Regions from separate parts of the Embleya sp. NPDC127516 genome, predicted to be linked through region 4. Evidence: riboswitches for the same ligand, from Rfam matches in the RefSeq annotation. Region 4 holds a riboswitch; each other region holds the start of a gene.
The links. Region 4 has a riboswitch for cobalamin ahead of ACIRL2_RS04410 (ribonucleoside-diphosphate reductase subunit alpha). Riboswitches for the same ligand answer to the same signal wherever they lie in the genome.

Region 1 (4,545 bases), on a different contig from region 4:
CGGGCCCGGTCATCGTGCGCCCGCTTCCCGGCGCGCGTCCCGGCGCAGCAGCCAGACGAAGAACGGGCCGCCGACCAGCGAGGTCACGATGCCCACCGGCAACTCCTGCGGCGCGAGCACCGTACGCGCCACCAGGTCGGCGCAGATCGCGAACACCGCGCCGAGCAGCGCGGCCACCGGCAGCGCGCGCCGATGATCCGCGCCGACCAGCAATCGCACCACGTGCGGCAACATCAGGCCGACGAAGCCGATCACGCCGCTGACCGCGACGACGACCCCGGTGAGCACCGCCGCGAGCAGGAACATGCCCTGCCGAAAGCGCTGGACGTCCAGGCCGAGCGCGGCCGCGCTCTCCTCGCCGGCCAGGAGCAGGTTGAGGTTGCGCGCCTGGAGCAGCAGCACCACCAGGCCGATCGCGAGCGCGAGGGCGGGGACGAGCAGCAGGGTCCAGCGGGCCGAGCCGAAGCCGCCCAGCGTCCAGAACAGCACCTGGGCGGCGAGTTGCGGATCCGGTGAGGTCAGCACGAGCAGGCTGGTCAGCGAGGACAACACGGCGCTGACCGCGACGCCGGCCAGGACCAGTCGCACGGCGGTGACCCGGCCGCCGGAGCGGGCCACCGAGAAGACCACGAGCAGGGTGATCAGTCCGCCGGTGAACGCGGCCGCGTTCAGGGTGAGCGCGCCCAGCGAAAGGCCGCCGATCGACGCGACGCCCCAGCGCATCACCAGGACCGCTCCGGTGGCCGCGCCGGAGGAGACGCCGAGCACGTCCGGACCGGCCAGCGGGTTGCGCACGATCGCCTGGATCACCATGCCCACCACGGCCAGCGTCGCGCCGACGACGGCGGCGAGCAGCACCCTGGGCAACCGGGTGTCGGCGATGATCAGGTCGTGTGCGCGGCTCCACGACGGCCGCACCCACGCGTCTCCGCCGACGCGATGCGCGAGGATGCGCCACGTCTCCGACCAGGGCACCGACACCGACCCCACCAGCAGCCCCGCCGCGGCCGCCGCGAACAGCGCGACGAGGAGGCCGCCGACCACCAGCGGAAGGCGGACCCGGCCGCCCGGGACGACCGCCGCACGGCCGACCGGTGGTGTCGGCGGGCCCTCGCCGCGCAGGACCGCGACCCGTACCGCCACCGGGTCCCGATCGACCGTCACGGCCGGTCGGGGTGCAGTTGCCTGGCGAGTTCCTCGACCGCGTCCACCGAGCGCGGCCCGGGCTGCGCTACGGACAGCGAGATCACCGGGAAGGCGTTCGCGCGCAGCGCCGGTACGTCGGCGAGTACCGGAGTGGCCTTGAGGGTGGCGATCTTGGCGTCGACCGGCGGCGTCACGTAGTCGTAGATCAGCACCACGTCCGGCTTGCGTTCGGCCACCTGCTCCCAGGAGACCTTGGTCCAGCGCTCGTTCAGGTCGGCGAACACGTTGGTGCCACCGGCACGGGTGATGATCTCGTTGAGCATCGAGTTGCCGCCGGTGGTCTGCGCGGCGTCGGCGCCCGAGTTGTACACGAACACCTTGACCGGCGCGGCGCCGGCGAGCCGCGCGGTGACCGCGTCGAGCCGCTGCCGGAACGCGGCGGCGGAGCGCTCGGCGCGCTCGGGCACGCCGAAGATGCCGCCGATGGAGCGGAGTTCGCCGTAGAGCTGATCGAAGGTGACCGGCGCCTTGGCGCAGCCCTCGGGGTTGAGGTGGGTCTTGATGTTCAACTCGCCGAGCCGCGCCCGGGTGTGGCCGGACGACTCGGAGAAGCCGTCCGGGTAGCCCGAGTAGACGAAGTCGGGGGTGGCTTCGAGGAGTTTCTCCAGCGAGGGTTGCGCGTCGGCGAGCACCGGGATCCGCGCGTACGGCTCCTTGTACTTGTCGCCGATGGTCCGGCCCTTGAGGTAGGCGGTGCCCACCATCCGGTCGGCCAGGCCCAGTTCGAGCATCAGCTCGGTCGCGTTGGAGGTCAGCGTCGCGGCGCGCTGCGGCGGCCGGTCGTAGCTCGTGGTCACACCGCAGTTGTCGGTGTCCGCGTACGGCTTGTAGGCGGCGGGTGCGGGAGCGGCGGCCTTGTCGTCCCGCACGGCGCCGCCGCACGCGGTCGCGAACAGCGCGAGGGCGGCCACCGCCGCGGCCCACGAATATCGGTGTGCCGCCGGCATCCGCCCGGGTATCTGCGTACGCATCGTCGAAGCTCTCCCTTGCGAGTCCTCGTCGGGGGAACTCGGGAGGGAGTACGGCGGCGGACACCGCACGGCGCCGTCGTCCGACGGACCCGCCCGCGAGGTCCCGGAAGTCCGCGTGCGTGAGGCGTACGCGGGCGACGGCAGGTCTTCGGACTCGTGGGCGGGTCCCGGGAGCCACGGGTGTGGCCGGGATGCCTACCGGTCGTCGCTTCCCGGGACCCGTTCGACCGGGGCCCAGTGCGTGATGACGACTTTCGTTCCCACTTACCGCTGCGGGGCAGTTCCGGATTCGCACCGGATTCCCTCTTGCGACACCCGGAATCGGTCGAAGCCGGGTGAACCGTTCGCAAGGGCAGCCTAACCAGGGCGCCTCGACCGTCGAGCGAGGGGGCCGGGACGGGCGCGCCGAGGGTCGCGGCGGCCGAGTGAGGGGCCACGGCGGGAGGACCGGCTCGGGTCCGGGCAGGGTCCCGCGCTCGGGTACGTGCCCACCCTTACCCGCTTCGCGCCGTGCCCGCCTACTCCGCGCGCTCCGGTACATGCCCACCCCGCACCCGCTGCGCGCAGCGGCCGCCTACTCCGCGACCAGGATCTCCAGCCCCACGTCGCGCAGCGCGTCGAGCGCCTCCGCATCGGCCGCGCCGCTCGTGATCAGCAGGTCGATGTCCGCCAGCGGGCACACCTCGGCGAGTTCGACCCGGCCCAGCTTCGAGCCGTCCGCGACCACGACCCGGCGACCCGCGGCTCGCAACATCGCGCGTTTGGCCTCGGCCTCGGGCAGGTTCACATTGGTGATGCCCCCGGTGGGATGCACGCCGTTGCAACCGATGAAGACCGTGTCGGCGTGGATCCGCTCCAGAATGTGGTCGCCGAGCGGATTGATCAGCGAGTGCTGCAACGGCCGCAGCGTGCCGCCGGTGACCACGACCGAGAACCGCGGGATCGCCCGTTCCAGCTCCAGGGCGATGGTCAGCCCGTTGGTGAACACCACGAGGTCGCGCAGTTCCTCGCGGTCCACCAGCGCGCGGGCCACGAACGTGGTGGTCGTGCCCACGTCCAGCACCACGCTCTCGGACGGCGACACCAGTGCCGCGGCCGCCCGCCCGATCAGCGTCTTCGCCGGCGACGCCGAGGTCAACGCCTCCTCGAAGGACGGCTCCACCCGGGGGTCGCGGCCGGTGAACATCGCGCCGCCGCGGACCCGGCGCAGCCGGCCCTGCCGCTCCAACACCTCCAGGTCGGCCCGGACCGTCACCCGCGAGATGCCGAACGCCTCGGCCAGGTCGGTGACCTTGGCGAAACCCCGGTCCGCGATCGTCGCTGCCATCCGGGCGCGGCGGCCCTCGGCGGGCAGTCCGTCGGTGTCGTCGTCAGGCATGGGCAGCATCTTGCGGACACCTTTCGAAACTTGTCAAACCGCAGGTGACCCCCGGTCGATCCCGCCAAATGGCAAGCCTGCCGGCATCTTTCCTTTCTCATTGACAAGTTTTGGAAAGCTTCGCAAAATGAGCGCATGAAGAAGACGCAGGCCGTCATGGCCGACGGTCGCGAGATCGTCTACTACGACACCCGGGACGACGCGGTGCGCACCGCCGTCGACCACCGCGATCTCGCGCCCGTGGTCAGTGGCTCGGAGATGCGCTACGACCGACTGCTCGACGAATGGGTCATGGTCGCCTCGCACCGGCAGACCCGGACCCACCTGCCCGCCGCCGACGCGTGCCCGCTGTGCCCGTCCACGCCCGAGCGGGCCACCGAGGTCGCCGAGTCCGACTACGAGGTCGTCGTCTTCGAGAACCGCTTCCCGTCCATGTCCGGCTCCTCCGCGGCCGACGGCGGTCCGCCGGCGGGCCCGGAACCCGGCTGGGACCACGCCCCGTTCCCGCGCCGACCGTCCGGCGGACGGTGCGAGGTGGTGTGCTTCACCCCCGAGCACGACGCGTCCTTCAAGGACCTCACCCCCGAGCGCGCGCGCCTGGTCCTGGACGCGTGGACCGACCGCACCGCCGAGTTGTCCGCGCTGCCCGGCGTCGAGCAGGTGTACTGCTTCGAGAACCGCGGCCGGGAGATCGGCGTGACGCTGCCGCACTCGCACGGGCAGATCTACGCCTACCCGTTCGTCACCCCGCGCACGGCCGCGATGATCGCCACCACGACCGCGCACCGGCACCGCACCGGCCGCAACCTGTTCGACGACGTGCTGGCCGACGAGCGCGCGGACGGGTCGCGGATCGTGGCCGAGGGCGGGCACTGGACGGCGTTCGTGCCCGCCGCCGCGCGCTGGCCGTACGAGGTGCACCTGTACCCGAACCGCCGGGTGCCGGACCTGCTCGCGCTGGAGGAGGCCGCGCGCGCCGAGTTCGGCGCG
Region 2 (4,545 bases), on a different contig from region 4:
CCAAGCAGGTCGCCGAGTTCGAGGAGGCCATCGCACAGGGCCTGACCGCCCGCCCCGTACTGGTCGGCCCGATCACCTACCTCCTGCTCGCCAAGCCCGCGCCCGGCGTCGCGGCCGACTTCCAGCCGCTGACCCTGTTGGATCGACTGCTGCCGGTGTACGCCGAGGTGCTCGCCGACCTGCGCGCGGCCGGCGCCGAGTGGGTGCAACTGGACGAACCCGCGCTGGTCCAGGACCGCAGCTTCGCCGAACTCAACGCCATCGCACGCGCCTACCGCGACCTCGGCGCGCTCACCGACCGGCCCAGGCTGCTGGTCGCCTCGTACTTCGACCGCCTCGGCGAGGCGTTGCCGATCCTGGCCAAGGCGCCGATCGAGGGGCTCGCCCTCGACTTCACCGGAGCCGCGTTCGCCAACCTGGACGCCCTGGCCGCCGTCGGCGGACTGCCCGGCAAGCGCCTGGTCGCCGGCGTCGTCGACGGGCGCAACGTGTGGATCAACGACCTCGGCAGGTCGCTGGCCACCCTGGGTACCCTGCTGGGCCTGGCCGAGCGCGTCGACGTGTCCGCGTCCTGCTCCCTGTTGCACGTGCCCCTGGACGCCGGCGACGAGCGCGACATCGACCCGCAGGTCTCCCGATGGCTCGCCTTCGCCCGGCAAAAGACCGAGGAGATCGTCACGTTGGCCCGCGGCCTGGGCCAGGGCACGGACACCATCGCGACCCATCTCGCCGCCAACCGGGCCGACCTGGCCGCGCGCAAGACCTCCGCCCTGACCCGCGACCCCGCCGTACGTGCCCGCGCCGCCGCGGTCACCGACGCGGACGGCCGGCGCAGCCTGCCCTACGCCGAGCGCGCCGCGGCCCAACGCGCCCACCTGGGACTCCCGTTGCTGCCGACGACCACGATCGGCTCCTTCCCGCAGACCGGCGAACTGCGCACCGCCCGCGCCGACCTGCGCGCCGGACGCATCGACGAGGCGGGCTACGAGGAACGCATCGAGTCCGAGATCCGCGACGTGATCTCCTTCCAGGAGAAGGCCGGAATCGACGTCCTGGTGCACGGCGAGGCCGAACGCAACGACATGGTGCAGTACTTCGCCGAACAACTCACCGGATACGTGGCCACCCGGCACGGCTGGGTCCAGTCGTACGGCACCCGGTACGTGCGCCCGCCGATCCTGGCCGGCGACATCTCCCGTCCCGAGCCGATGACCGTGCGCTGGACCTCGTTCGCCCAGTCGTTGTCCGACCGCCCCGTCAAGGGCATGCTCACCGGCCCCGTCACCATGCTCGCGTGGTCCTTCGTGCGCGACGACCAGCCGCTCGGAACCACCGCCCGGCAGGTCGCCCTGGCGCTGCGCGACGAGGTCCGCGACCTGGAGGCCGCGGGGGCCTCGGTCATCCAGGTGGACGAACCAGCGCTGCGCGAGACACTGCCGCTGCGCGCCGCGGACCGCGCCGAATACCTGGCCTGGGCCACCGAGTCGTTCCGCCTGACCACCTCCGGCGTGCGCGCGGCCACCCAGATCCACACGCACATGTGCTACGCCGAGTTCGGCGACATCGTGCAGGCGATCGACGACCTCGACGCCGACGTGATCAGCCTGGAGGCCGCCCGTTCGCACATGCAGGTCGCCCGGGAGCTCGCCGCCCACGGCTATCCGCGCGAGGCCGGTCCCGGTGTGTACGACATCCACTCCCCGCGCGTCCCGAGTGCGGAGGAGGTGACCGCTCTGCTGCACGAGGGGCTGACCGCGATCCCCGCCGGGCGGCTGTGGGTCAACCCCGACTGCGGCCTCAAGACCCGCGGCTGGCCCGAGGTTCGCGCCTCGTTGGAGAACCTGGTGGCGGCGGCGCGCGGGGTACGGGTGACGCTCCCCGACGCCGCGTCCTGAGTCGGGACCACCGGGGCGGGGAAGGCACGCCCCGCCCCGGCGGTCCGGGTTGTTGCGGCGGCCATGCGTGCCCGAACGGCGTGCGATTGTCCACCGCGGGCTCACGGTTGGTGACGCACGGCACCGTTGATCGCATGCTCGTGCTGTTGTCCGACAGCCGGAATGCTCCGTATGCTCCACACGCCGACGTGTGTCGGCACCCTCAACTTCATAGTTCGAAACCCAGGGGAAGCCGGTCGAAGTCCGGCACTGACCCGCAACCGTAGGCGGCGGCCGAAAGGCCGCCGCGAGTCGGAATGCCTGGGTGCGTACGAATTGAAGGCTCCAGCTGTCGTGGACTACACGCTGAGGCCCGGACGCCCGACCGATGCCCGCATTGGTCGGCTCCCGGGACGCGTTGGTCTCGGAAGGGTCCCATCGATGTCCTGGCTCACCGTGAGGAACACCGGCGCCGTCGCGGTCTGCGGCGCGGTCCTGGTCGCGGCCTCTCCCGTCTTCTCCGCGTCGGCAGACGCCGCGAACCCGCACGCCGACAACGCCGTCGCGGCGGCGAAATGGCAGGCCGGGGAACTGGTCGACGGCGGCATACCGGGGTTCGCCGGCTCCGACTGGGGCCTGACCATCGACACGATGATGGCGTTGTCGGCCACCCGCTCACAGCCCGCCGCGGTCAAGGCCGCCGCGGACGCGGTGGCCGCCAACATCCGCAAGTACAACAGCGCCGAGGAGTGGGGCATGCCCGGCTCGCGGATTGCGGGTGCCACCGCGAAGGTGCTCTTCGCCGCCGTGATCGCCGACCGCGATCCGACCAGGTTCGGCGGCCTGGACATGCGCGCCGAGACGCTGGACCTGATCGCCGGGGCGGACGCCGGCGACGACGCGGGTCGGATCCGGGACAAGCTCACCGGCAGTCCCGACTCGAGCAACGCGTTCGGGCAGTCGCTGGCCGTGCTGGGTCTGGCCCGCAGCGGCGGGGTGCCGCAGAGCGCGGTGGACTTCCTGATCAAGCAGCAGTGCCCCAGCGGCGGATTCCGGCTGTATCCGGGTCAGTTGGGCAGCACCGGCTCGACCTGCCAGGACACCCCGACCACCGTGCTGGACCCGGACTCGACCGGCATGGCCGTGCAGGCGCTGCTCTCGGCGGCGACCGAGAGCAAGTCGGTCGGCGCCGCGGCCGCAGCGAAGAAGGGCGTGGACTGGCTGAAGTCCGAGCAGCGCGAGGACGGTTCGTTCGGCGGCTCCGGACCCACCGCGGCATCGAACACCAACAGCACCGGCCTGGCCGGCCAGGCCCTGCACGCGGCCGGCTACCGGGCCGAGGCGGACAAGGCCGCCGCGTGGGTGGTCAAGCACCAGATCACCAAGGACAACGCGGGCGCCGCCGACAAGGAGATCGGCACGATCGCCTACAACGCGGAGGCCCTCACCTCGGCCCAGGCCGAGGGTATTCCGGACTTCCAGCGCGACCAATGGCGCCGCGCGACCCCGCAGGCCCTGCTCGTGCTGGCCGATGTCCCGCTGGGTGACCTCGGCAAGGCCCCCACCGAGCCGACCGGCACCGCCTCGACCTCGCCGAAGCCGACCGACTCCGGCACCCCCAAGCCCACCGGCTCGGCCACTCACACCGGGTCCCAAACGCCGTCCGCGTCGACGTCCGGCACACCCACCACCTCGCTCACCCAGACCGCGAGCGCGTCGATCACCGCGTCCGCGACGACCACCACCGCCGGCACCGGCGGCTCGGTGTCGGGCGGCACGAGCAGCTCGGGCGGTGGGGGCACCACGAAGGGCGGCGGCGGAAGCCTCGCCAAAACCGGCGCCCAGGTCGGCGGACTGCTCATGCTCTCCCTCGGACTGGTCGGCACCGGCCTCGCCGTGCGTGCCGGCGCGCGGCGCACGAACGGAAAGCGCACATGAGGCGCCGTGGGAGTGGCGGCCGAACAGCCCGCGTGGTCACCGCGCTGGCCCTGCTCGCGCTGCCCGCCACCGCCCAGGTCACCGTGGCCGCGCCGACCGCGCACGCGGTCGACACCTCCAAGGGCACCCCCGGCTACTGCCCGGACGCCAACGGTGTGACGGTGGTGATCGACTTCCAGGAACTGGGCGGCACGACCATCGTGCGCTGCGCACGAGGTGACCAGGCCACCGGTCACGCCGCGCTGAAGAACGCGGGTATCGAGATCGCCGGTGTGGCCCGCTGGGGCGAGGCGTTCATCTGCCGGGTCGAGGGCAGGCCCGGCGCGAACTCCGAGGCGTGCATCGACACGCCGCCGGCCTCCGCGTACTGGTCGTACTGGCACTCGTCCAACGGCGGTTCGTGGACGTACAGCCAGTGGGGTGTGATGAACCGCAAGCCACCGCTCGGCAGCTTCGAGGGCTGGTCGTTCTCCAAGAACAAGACCGAGACCACCAACCCGCCACCCCGGGTGGCACCGAAGCGCCCGGCGGCACCCGCGACGCAGGACCCGCCACCCCGGACCGACAACCCGCAACCGCCGCAGGGCAACGGCGCCAACCGCACGACGTCGACCGCCCCGGGCGGCAACTCCAGTGCCGGCGGGACCGGTTCGACGTCCGCCGGGACCACGTCCAACGGTTCGACCACGACCGGTACCGGCGCCGGCACCTCGGGGAGCGATCCGCTCGCCCC
Region 3 (4,545 bases), on a different contig from region 4:
TCACCGATCACTTCTGGGTCAACCCGTTCGGGATGTCGTTCAAGCACATCACCGTGGACGACCTGATTCTGGTCAACCACGAGGGACAGGTCGTCGAGGGCCGATTCCACGTCAACCAGGCCGCGTTCGCGATCCACTCGCAGATCCACGCGGCCCGTCCCGACGTGGTCGCGGCGGCACACAGCCACTCCGTGCACGGCCGGGCGATCTCCGCGCTCGGCATCCGACTCGAACCGATCACTCAGGACGTGTGCCCGTTCTACGAGGATCACGAGCTGTTCGACGACTACGCGGGCGTCGTACTCGACGCCGAGGAGGGCCGCCGCATCGCCAAGACGCTCGGCCCGCGGAAGGCGCTGATCCTGCGCAACCACGGCCTGCTCACGGTGGGGCAGTCGGTCGACGCGGCGGCGTGGTGGTTCATCACCATGGAGCGCTCCTGCCAGGTACAGCTGCTCGCCCAGGCGGCCGGCGAGCTCAAGCCGATCACGCCGGAAAACGCGCGGCTGACCCGGGAACAACTGGGCAACGACACGGTCGCCTGGATCAACTACAAACCGCTGTACGACGTGATCAGCCGCTCCGAGCCGGACCTGTTCGGCGTGGACGGCCCGATGACGATCTGATCACCCGAGAATCCGATCGCCGCCGTCGGCGCCGGATCCGGGCCATCCGGTCCCGGCCGCCGACCGGATCCGCCGACCGGGCGCAATCTCGCCGATATCCGGCCGCGTCGGGAGTCAAATCACCCGGTTGCGGAAAGTACAACAGCATGTACGAACGGAGCCTTCCGCGGCACTTCGCCCGCTCGGCGCGGCCCGCCCGCCCGCGCGCCCGGGTGTGGCTGCCCGAGGTCGCGAGCCCGGTCGGCCCCTCGGTGCTGTGGCGCCGGATCGGCCAGTTCGTGGTGGACGTGCTGGCGTCCGCGCTGTTGCCCGGCGCCGCGATGTTCCTGTTCGTCCTGCTGCCCACACATCCCGACGGTTCGATCCGCAGCGGCCCGCTGACCGCGACGATCACCGTCGGTGTGCTGATGGTCGCGCTGGCCATCCTGTTCTGGTACTGGGTACTGCGGCCCGCCGAGCACGACGGGCGCACGTGGGGCATGCAGATGTTCGGTATCCGGGTCGTGGACGTGTCCGGTGGGCGGGCGGGGCGGCGTCAGCTCGGGATCCGCTGGCTGCTGCTGTGCGTCGACGCGTTCGCGCTCGGCGCGGTCGGCCTGACCGCGGTGCTCACCAGCGAGCGGCGCCAGCGGGTCGGTGACCGGGTTGCGGGCACCGTGGTGGTCCGGGGCCGAGGACCCGGCCTGGACTGAGCACCGCGCGGCGTGCCTCGGCGCCGAGCCGCGCCACACCGCGCCACTCCGCATCGCACCGCAATCGCGCCCCGCCGCACCCGTCGACGATCACGCTCCGGAATGCGGCAATTGCTCGACCGCTCCGCCCGCATTGTGGTCTTGCGCACGGTTTGCAAAAGCCATCTTGTCGCCATGTCCATCCGACCACTAGTGTCGGCTCGCCGTGGTGCTCGGGAAGCCGGTTCGATGCCGGCGCGGCCCTCGCCACTGTGATCGGGAAGTTCTCCTCCACCCCCGCGGAAACGTTGATTCGTCGCCGCGGGAAGCCACTGGGACCGCTCGCGCGGCCCCGGGAAGGCGGAGATGTGAACGTACGACCCGTCAGCCAGGAGACCGGCCACGGCGATCGTCCGTCCACGAGGTGTTGGAGAGGGACCCTTCCTCATGCATATCGCAGAGGGCTATCTGCCCTGGGAACACGCTGCCGCCTGGGGCGTCGCGTCGGCCCCGTTCGTCGTCCACGGCGCCCGCGCGCTCACCCGCGAGGTACGCGACAAACCCGAGAACACGCTGCTGCTCGGCGCGTCCGGCGCGTTTTCGTTCGTGCTGTCCGCGCTCAAGATCCCTTCCGTCACCGGTAGTTGCTCCCATCCCACCGGTACCGGACTGGGCGCGATCCTGTTCCGGCCGCCGATCATGGCCGTACTGGGCACGATCACCCTGCTCTTCCAGGCGTTGCTGCTCGCGCACGGCGGGCTGACCACGCTCGGCGCGAACGTGTTCTCCATGGCGATCGTCGGCCCGTGGGCCGGCTACGGCGCGTATCGGCTGGCCCGTTCGCTCCTGGACGGACGCGGCGGCACCACTCCGCTGGATGTCGCGGTGTTCGTGGGCGCGTTCGTCGCGGACCTGAGCACCTACTGCGTCACCAGCGTGCAGTTGGCCCTGGCCTTCCCCGACCCGGACAGCGGATTCGCGGGCGCGTTGGCCAAGTTCGGCGGCATCTTCTCCCTCACCCAGATCCCGCTGGCGATCAGCGAGGGTCTGCTGACCGTCCTGGTCGTGCGCTTGTTGCGGCAGTCCAGCCGCGGCGATCTGGTCCGGCTCGGTGTGGTCACGGACGCGCGGATCGCGCGCGAGGAGGAGAAGTCCAAGTGAAGCGCTCCACGAAGATCAACCTGCTGATCGTGTTGGCCGTGGTACTGCTCGCGGTCCTGCCCGTGGTGTTCGGCATGGGCGACCACAAGGACGAGCCGTTCGCGGGCGCCGACACCCAGGCGGAGACCGCGATCACCGAGAACGACCCGGACTACGAGCCGTGGTTCAGCCCGCTGTACGAACCGCCGTCCGGAGAGATCGAGTCCGGTCTGTTCGCGTTGCAGGCCGCCCTCGGCGCGGGCGTGGTCGGCTACATGTTCGGGGTCAAGCGCACCCGCCGCCGGCTCGCGCCGGATGCCTCGGACACGCCCGACGAACCGACCGCCGCTTCGGCGAATGCCGCCGGGGCGACACCCGCGGACCAGACGCCGGCATCGGTCCCGGGCCGCTGATTCCGTGCTGCCGATCGACGCGGCGGCGCACGCGAGTTCGTGGCGTCACCGCCATCCGGCCGACAAGGCCGTGCTCTCCTTCGGGCTGCTCGGGTGCGCGGTGGCACTGCCGCCGTGGCCCGGCGCGGTCCTGGTCGCGGCGACCGTCCTGGTCGTCGCGTTCGGCTTCGCGCGCGTGCCCGCCCGGCGGTTGTGGCGGGCCGCCCGCGCGCCGCTCGGATTCGCCGCCACCGGCGCGCTCGCCCTGCTCGTCACGATCGGCGCGGACGGCGTCGGCTGGGCCCCCAACGGGCCGCGCCACGCCGCCGAGTTGCTCGCCCGCTCCACCGCCGCGGGCCTGGCGATGCTGCTGTTCGCGTTCACCACACCGCTGTCGGACGTACTGCCGAGGCTGAACCGGGTGGGCGTGCCGGCCGCCGTGGTGGACGTCGCCGCGGTGATGTATCGAATGTTGTTCCTGCTCTACGACACGACCACGCGGATCAACCAGGCCCAGGCGGGCCGGCTGGGTCACCGCACCCGGCGAGCCCGTTGGCGCTCGGTGGCCGGGCTCGGCTCGGCGGTCTTCGTGCACGCGTTCGCCCGCGCCCAGCGCCTGGAGGCGGGTCTGGCCGGACGCGGCTACGACGGGCGCCTGCGGGTGCTGGTGGACGAGGTACGCGTCTCGCGGGCGTTCGTCGCGGGCTCCCTGTTCGTCGTGGCGGCGGTCGTCGCCGCCACTCTTCTCCTGGTATCGGTGGTGCCGTGATTCCGTTGCGGGTACGAGAGATCGGCTACGCCTACGAGGACGGGCCGGCCGTGTTGAGCGGGCTGTCCCTGTCCGTTCCGACCGGGCGGGCGCTGGCGCTGCTCGGGCCCAACGGCAGCGGGAAGACCACGCTGCTGCGGCTGTTGACCGGCGGCCTGACACCGGACTCGGGGCGGGTCGAACTGCACGAGGTGCCGATTCGGCACGACCGCAAGGGGCTCACCGCGCTGCGGCGGGCTGTGCAACTGGTCGTCCAGGATCCCGACGACCAGCTCTTCTCGGCGTCGGTGGCCCAGGACGTCTCGTTCGGGCCGCTCAACCTGGATCTGGACCCGGCCGAGGTGCGCTCGCGGGTGGCCGAGGCACTGGCCGCGCTCGAAATCACCGAACTGGCCGAGCGGCCCGTGCACCTGCTGTCCTTCGGCCAGCGCAAGCGGGTCGCCATCGCCGGCGCGATCGCGATGCGGCCCGAGGTGCTGGTGCTGGACGAGCCGACCGCGGGCCTGGATCCGGCCGGGCAGGAAGCGCTGTTGCACACGCTCGACCACTTGCGTGCGACCGGGACGACGGTGGTGATGGCCACCCACGACGTGGACCTCGCGCTGCGCTGGGCCGACGACGCGGCGGTCCTCGCACACGGGCGCCTGCACACCGGGCCGGCGAGCGAATTGCTCGCGGACACCGAGTTGCTGGCCGCCGCGAGCCTGCGGCCGACCTGGGCGCACGCGGCCGCCGCCGTACTGGCCGCACACGGGCTGGCCCCGGCGGGCACCCTGCCGCGCACGCCCGCCGAACTGGCGGCCCTGGCGCGTCCGGCCCCGAGCACCGCGGAGCCCGCCCACTGAGCGAACCCCGGGCCGACCTCAGCGCCGGCGCAGCAGCACCACCGCGCGGTCGTCGCCCACGTTGCGCCCGGCCGCCGCCACGATCCGGCGCGCCGCGTCGTG
Region 4 (4,545 bases):
GCGAGTTGCGCAGGCCGTGCTCGGCGACCCGGTCGCGCAGCGCGTCCCAGCGCTTGGTCTGGGTCGGGTACACGCCCTCCCACAGGTCCGGCTGGAGCCGGCCGCGCGCGGCGTGCGTCTCGGCGTAGGCCGGGTGCGGGCCGTGCGCCTCGGCGAGCGCCGAGGAGGTCTCCAGCGCGGTCAGGTAGATCTCCTCGGAGATCAGCGTGGACAACTCGCGCGCCTCGACCGAGTCGAACGGCATGCCGAGCGTGAAGAACACGTCCTGCAGGCCCATCAGGCCCAGGCCCACCGGGCGCCACCGCGGGTTGGACGCCGCGGCCTGGTCGGTCGGGTAGTAGTTGATGTCGATCACGCGGTCCAGGAAGACCACCGCGGTGCGCACCGTCGCGCGCAGCTTGTCCCAGTCCATGCCCTCGCCGGCGATCACGTGCGCGCCGAGGTTGACCGAGCCGAGGTTGCACACGGCGGTCTCGCCGTCGCTGGTCACCTCGAGGATCTCGGTGCACAGGTTGGACAGGTGCACCACGTTGCCGGGCTCCGCGGCCTGGTTGCAGGTGCGGTTGGCGGCGTCCTTGAAGGTCATCCAGCCGTTGCCGGTCTGCGCGAGCGTGCGCATCATCCGGGCGTAGAGGTCGCGCGCGGGCATCTGCCGGACGAACCGGCCGTCCCGCTCGGCGGCTTCGTACACCTTGTCGAACTCGGCGCCCCACAGGTCGGGCAGTTCGGGCAGCTCGTTCGGGTCGAACAGCGACCAGACGCCGTCCTCCTCGACCCGGCGCATGAACAGGTCCGGCACCCAGTTGGCCAGGTTGAGGTTGTGCGTGCGGCGCGCGTCCTCACCGGTGTTCTCGCGCAGTTCGAGGAACTCCAGGATGTCCGGGTGCCAGGTCTCCAGGTACACGCAGGCCGCGCCCTTGCGCCGGCCGCCCTGGTTGACCGCGGCCACCGACGAGTCGAGCGTCTTGAGCCACGGCACGATGCCGTTGGAGTGCCCGTTGGTGCCGCGGATCAGCGAGCCGCGCGAACGCACCCGCGACCACGCCACGCCGATGCCGCCGGCGAACTTCGACAGTCGGGCGATCCGCCCGTACATGTCGTAGATCGACTCCAGCTCGTCCTTGGGCGAGTCGAGCAGGTAGCACGAGGACATCTGGGTGTGCACGGTGCCGGAGTTGAACAGCGTCGGCGAGCTGGGCAGGTAGGCGAGCGAGGACATCAGCCGGTAGAAGCCGATCGCCTCGCCGGGCTCCTGGGCCAGGCCGCACGCCACGCGCAGCAGGAAGTGCTGCGGGGTCTCGACCACCTTGCGCGAGACCGGGTGGCGCAACAGGTAGCGGTCGTACACGGTGCGCAGGCCGAAGTACTCGAACCGCCGGTCGCCGTCGACGTCCACGGCGGCGTCCAACTCGGCGGCGTGCTCGGCGACGAACGCCGCGGTCTCCGCGCCGATGACGCCCTCGCGCCGGCCGAGCGCGATGCCCGCGCTGAACGAGGTGACCCCCGCGTCGAGGGCCTCGTCCGCGATCCGGCCGGCGAGCAGGCGCGCGGCGAGCCGCGAGTAGGCGGGCTCCTCCGCGATCAGCTCGGCGGCGGTACGCACCGCCAGGTCCGCGGCCGCTCCCTTGTCCGCGCCCTCGTTGAGACCCGCGACGACCCGGCGGACGACCCGATCCGGATCGACCTCCGGCAGATCGCGCGCCTGGGTGCGCACCAGGGTAGCCAGTTGGTCCTCGGGGCTTTCGTCGATCCGCATCCGGGTCGCGCCCACGCTGTCCACAACGGTCACGTGCTCTCTCCTCGCGAGCTCGTACGTACAGTGACCCCGCGCCCGAAGGCGCGGACAGCCGGCAGGTATTCGGACTCGCGGGCATGCCGGGGCGCCACCGGGCACGATGTGCTCGGCGGGCCGCGGAGTTCCCCGTGGTCGTCGCGCGCCGAACCCCTCCGGGCGTTCGGCGCCGCAGGACGACATTCGTTCCCGCTTACCGCTGCGGGGGCAGTCCCGGCTTCACACCGGGTTCCCTCTTGCGTCGCCTTTCCGTTTGAACCGGAACGGCGAACCAGCTGCGTCGCAGAGCATATATGTAGTGGCGGGGTGGTCGTCGCACCCCCAGGTGTTGTGTCGTGTCGCGATTCCCGACGTACCACGATTTCGGCCGGGACGGGCCCACTCCCGGCGGCGATGCCGTCCACACCGGGTGTCGCGGCGCCTCCCGAGCCGAGCGGAATCGTCTCCTCCCGGCGTACGCCCGGCATGACGGTACTCGCGCGCGGGCCGCCGAATGGCTGCACGACACGCCGGCGTTGTGCGCGGCGCGCGTCGCCGAGCCCCTGTCGAACGTGGTGTCCGGGCGTCGAGGGAAAGACCTTCGCGGGGCGGCCGAGCGGGCGAGGGCGAGGCATTGGGAGCGTACGGTCGGCCGCGGGGCGTGCCTGGCATGTACGGCGTCCGACGGGCGGGTCGGCGAGGCGGGAGCCGGGCGTGTCGGCGGGTGCCTCCGGCGGCCGGTGTGGGCTGCCTCGGAGGTGGCCTCGGCGGCGTCCTCAGGGGCGGCCGGTGCGGGGGCCGGCCCCGGATGGGCGCGCGTGTCGCGCCGGGCGGTCGGGGCATCGGTCCACCGGCCGGGGTACCTCCCGGCCCGAGTCGCGCCACTCCGCGACCAACGCCTCGTACACGGGTGTCTCGAACGCCTCGGTGGGCCACGGCCCGAACGGGGCCCGCAGGATCTCCATGCCGACCCAACCGCGCGAGGGAACGCGAAGTAACCACCAACCGGGTGATCCCACTCGGTCGATGGACGAATCGACTCGGATACAGGCGCGCGGACCGGCCCGGGCGCACCGACCGCGCCCTGGGGCGGTCGCGCCCCTTCGGGTCGTCCTCGGGCCGCATTCAGGCAGCCTTCGACCGCCTTCGATGGGTTTCGGCGGGTTTCCGGCCGGGTGCCTTCCGGTCAGGTGGTTTCGGTCCGGGTGCTTTCGGTCCCGGCGGTTTCGGTGCGTGGCGTTTCCGGTCGGGTGCTTTCGATCTGGGCCGCCGCCGTGCGCAGTTCGGCGAACGCCTCGCCGAGCGCCGCCGCCGTCCAGTGCGCGTTCAGGCCGCTCGGGTTCGGCAGCACCCAGATCCGGGTGTCGCCGATGGTCTCGGCCTGTCGACCGACCACCGCCTTGGGCCGGCCGAAACCGGTCCGGTACGCGCCGATGCCGAGCACGGCCAGCCAGGCCGGCCGGTACGTGCGCACCTTGGCGGTGAGCGCCGCGCCGCCGGCGACGTACTCGTCCCGGCTCAACTCGTCCGCACGGGCGGTGGTGCGGGCCACCACGTTGGTGATGCCGAGACCGAGCGCGGTCAACGCGTCCTGCTCGGCGGGCGCGAGCAGGCGGGGCGTGAACCCGGAGGCGTACAGCGCGGGCCAGAACCGGTTGCCGGGGCGGGCGAAGTGCCGCCCGGTCGCACCGGACCACAGGCCGGGGTTGATCCCGCAGAACAACACCCGCAGGTTCGGTCCGATCACGTCGGGGATGGTCCGGCCGTGCGCGGCGGCCATTTCGGCGGCGGTGGGATTGCGCCCGGGCGGGATCGGCAGCACGACGGGCTTCGCGGGCGGTCCGGGCTGCGCCGGGGTGCTCACGGCGCCTCCGCGATCAGCGCCGTCCCCACCGACCGGAAGCCGAGCCGGTCGTACACGCGGGCCACGTCCTGGTCGCCCGCCGACAGGAACACCGTCTCGCTCCCGTCGGTGAGCGCGTGCCGGGCCAGCTCCCAGGTCACCGCCGCCGCGAGGCCGCCACGTCGGGCCGCGGGGAGGGTGGCCACACCGACGATCTCGGTGGTGCCGTACAGGTGCTGATAACTGCCCACGCACAGCGGCCCGGCCGGGCCGTACGCGGCGAACATCACCGTCTCGCCGGTGCGCAGGCGCTCGTTGAGGTAGGACAGCAGTCCCGGGTCCTGGCCGAGCGCGGCGGTATCCCGTTCGGTCGGGCCGTCGGTCCCCGACGCGGTCCCCGGGTTCGCGAAGCCGACCGCCGCGACGCTGTGCACGATCGCCAGGTCGGTCGCGTCCGCCCGGATCCGACGCACCGTCACCAGGTCGGGCAGGGCCGGGCGTTCGGCCGGAAGCTCGGCCGGGTCGAGCACCATCAACGGGTGCTCGTGGACGTGCAGTTCGGCCTCGATCGCGGCCGCGCGCAGCGCCGGGGTGGTCTCGTCGACCCATTCGAACGTCTCGGGCACTTTCAACTCTCTCTGCCGCGCCCGCACCGCGCGGACGTCCGCGACGGTGGGCTCGACGGAGCTGCCGAGCGTGGGTCGTGCGTAGAAGGGCCACCCTTGGCCCTCACGAATGAACAGGGTCAGCGCGCCGAACGTTTCCGTGCGGGTGGCTCGGCGGGCCACCGCGTCGTAGAACATCTCCAAGTGGGCGCGCGCCTCTGCGGCGGACTTCGGCATGCGGGTCAGTGTGACACGACCACCGGCACCGATACCGGCCGGTGTGCCAACCCGGCCTTCAGTCGCGCGAGCAGCTCGGACAGCGTCCG

Region 1: linked by a shared signal. The riboswitch ahead of ACIRL2_RS22960 (ABC transporter substrate-binding protein) and the one ahead of ACIRL2_RS04410 (ribonucleoside-diphosphate reductase subunit alpha) in region 4 are both predicted to bind cobalamin.
Region 2: linked by a shared signal. The riboswitch ahead of ACIRL2_RS09950 (prenyltransferase/squalene oxidase repeat-containing protein) and the one ahead of ACIRL2_RS04410 (ribonucleoside-diphosphate reductase subunit alpha) in region 4 are both predicted to bind cobalamin.
Region 3: linked by a shared signal. The riboswitch ahead of ACIRL2_RS23130 (energy-coupling factor ABC transporter permease) and the one ahead of ACIRL2_RS04410 (ribonucleoside-diphosphate reductase subunit alpha) in region 4 are both predicted to bind cobalamin.

The regions. Positions count from the first base shown of each region.
Region 1 is NZ_JBIWJT010000011.1:246,191-250,735, reverse strand. It holds gene ACIRL2_RS22970 (ABC transporter ATP-binding protein) at 1-13, opposite strand, end outside; gene ACIRL2_RS22965 (FecCD family ABC transporter permease) at 10-1,164, opposite strand; gene ACIRL2_RS22960 (ABC transporter substrate-binding protein) at 1,161-2,177, opposite strand; cobalamin riboswitch at 2,299-2,537, opposite strand; gene ACIRL2_RS22955 (DeoR/GlpR family DNA-binding transcription regulator) at 2,752-3,555, opposite strand; gene galT (galactose-1-phosphate uridylyltransferase) at 3,691-4,545, shown strand, end outside.
Region 2 is NZ_JBIWJT010000004.1:447,606-452,150, reverse strand. It holds gene metE (5-methyltetrahydropteroyltriglutamate--homocysteine S-methyltransferase) at 1-1,895, shown strand, start outside; cobalamin riboswitch at 2,077-2,218, shown strand; gene ACIRL2_RS09950 (prenyltransferase/squalene oxidase repeat-containing protein) at 2,316-3,812, shown strand; gene ACIRL2_RS09945 (hypothetical protein) at 3,809-4,545, shown strand, end outside.
Region 3 is NZ_JBIWJT010000011.1:286,840-291,384, reverse strand. It holds gene ACIRL2_RS23140 (class II aldolase/adducin family protein) at 1-626, shown strand, start outside; gene ACIRL2_RS23135 (RDD family protein) at 773-1,318, shown strand; cobalamin riboswitch at 1,508-1,717, shown strand; gene ACIRL2_RS23130 (energy-coupling factor ABC transporter permease) at 1,745-2,458, shown strand; gene ACIRL2_RS23125 (energy-coupling factor ABC transporter substrate-binding protein) at 2,455-2,850, shown strand; gene cbiQ (cobalt ECF transporter T component CbiQ) at 2,855-3,598, shown strand; gene ACIRL2_RS23115 (energy-coupling factor ABC transporter ATP-binding protein) at 3,595-4,443, shown strand; gene ACIRL2_RS23110 (PP2C family protein-serine/threonine phosphatase) at 4,462-4,545, opposite strand, start outside.
Region 4 is NZ_JBIWJT010000002.1:430,302-434,846, reverse strand. It holds gene ACIRL2_RS04410 (ribonucleoside-diphosphate reductase subunit alpha) at 1-1,756, opposite strand, end outside; cobalamin riboswitch at 1,832-2,083, opposite strand; gene mug (G/U mismatch-specific DNA glycosylase) at 2,958-3,551, opposite strand; gene ACIRL2_RS04400 (GNAT family N-acetyltransferase) at 3,632-4,456, opposite strand; gene ACIRL2_RS04395 (MarR family winged helix-turn-helix transcriptional regulator) at 4,462-4,545, opposite strand, start outside.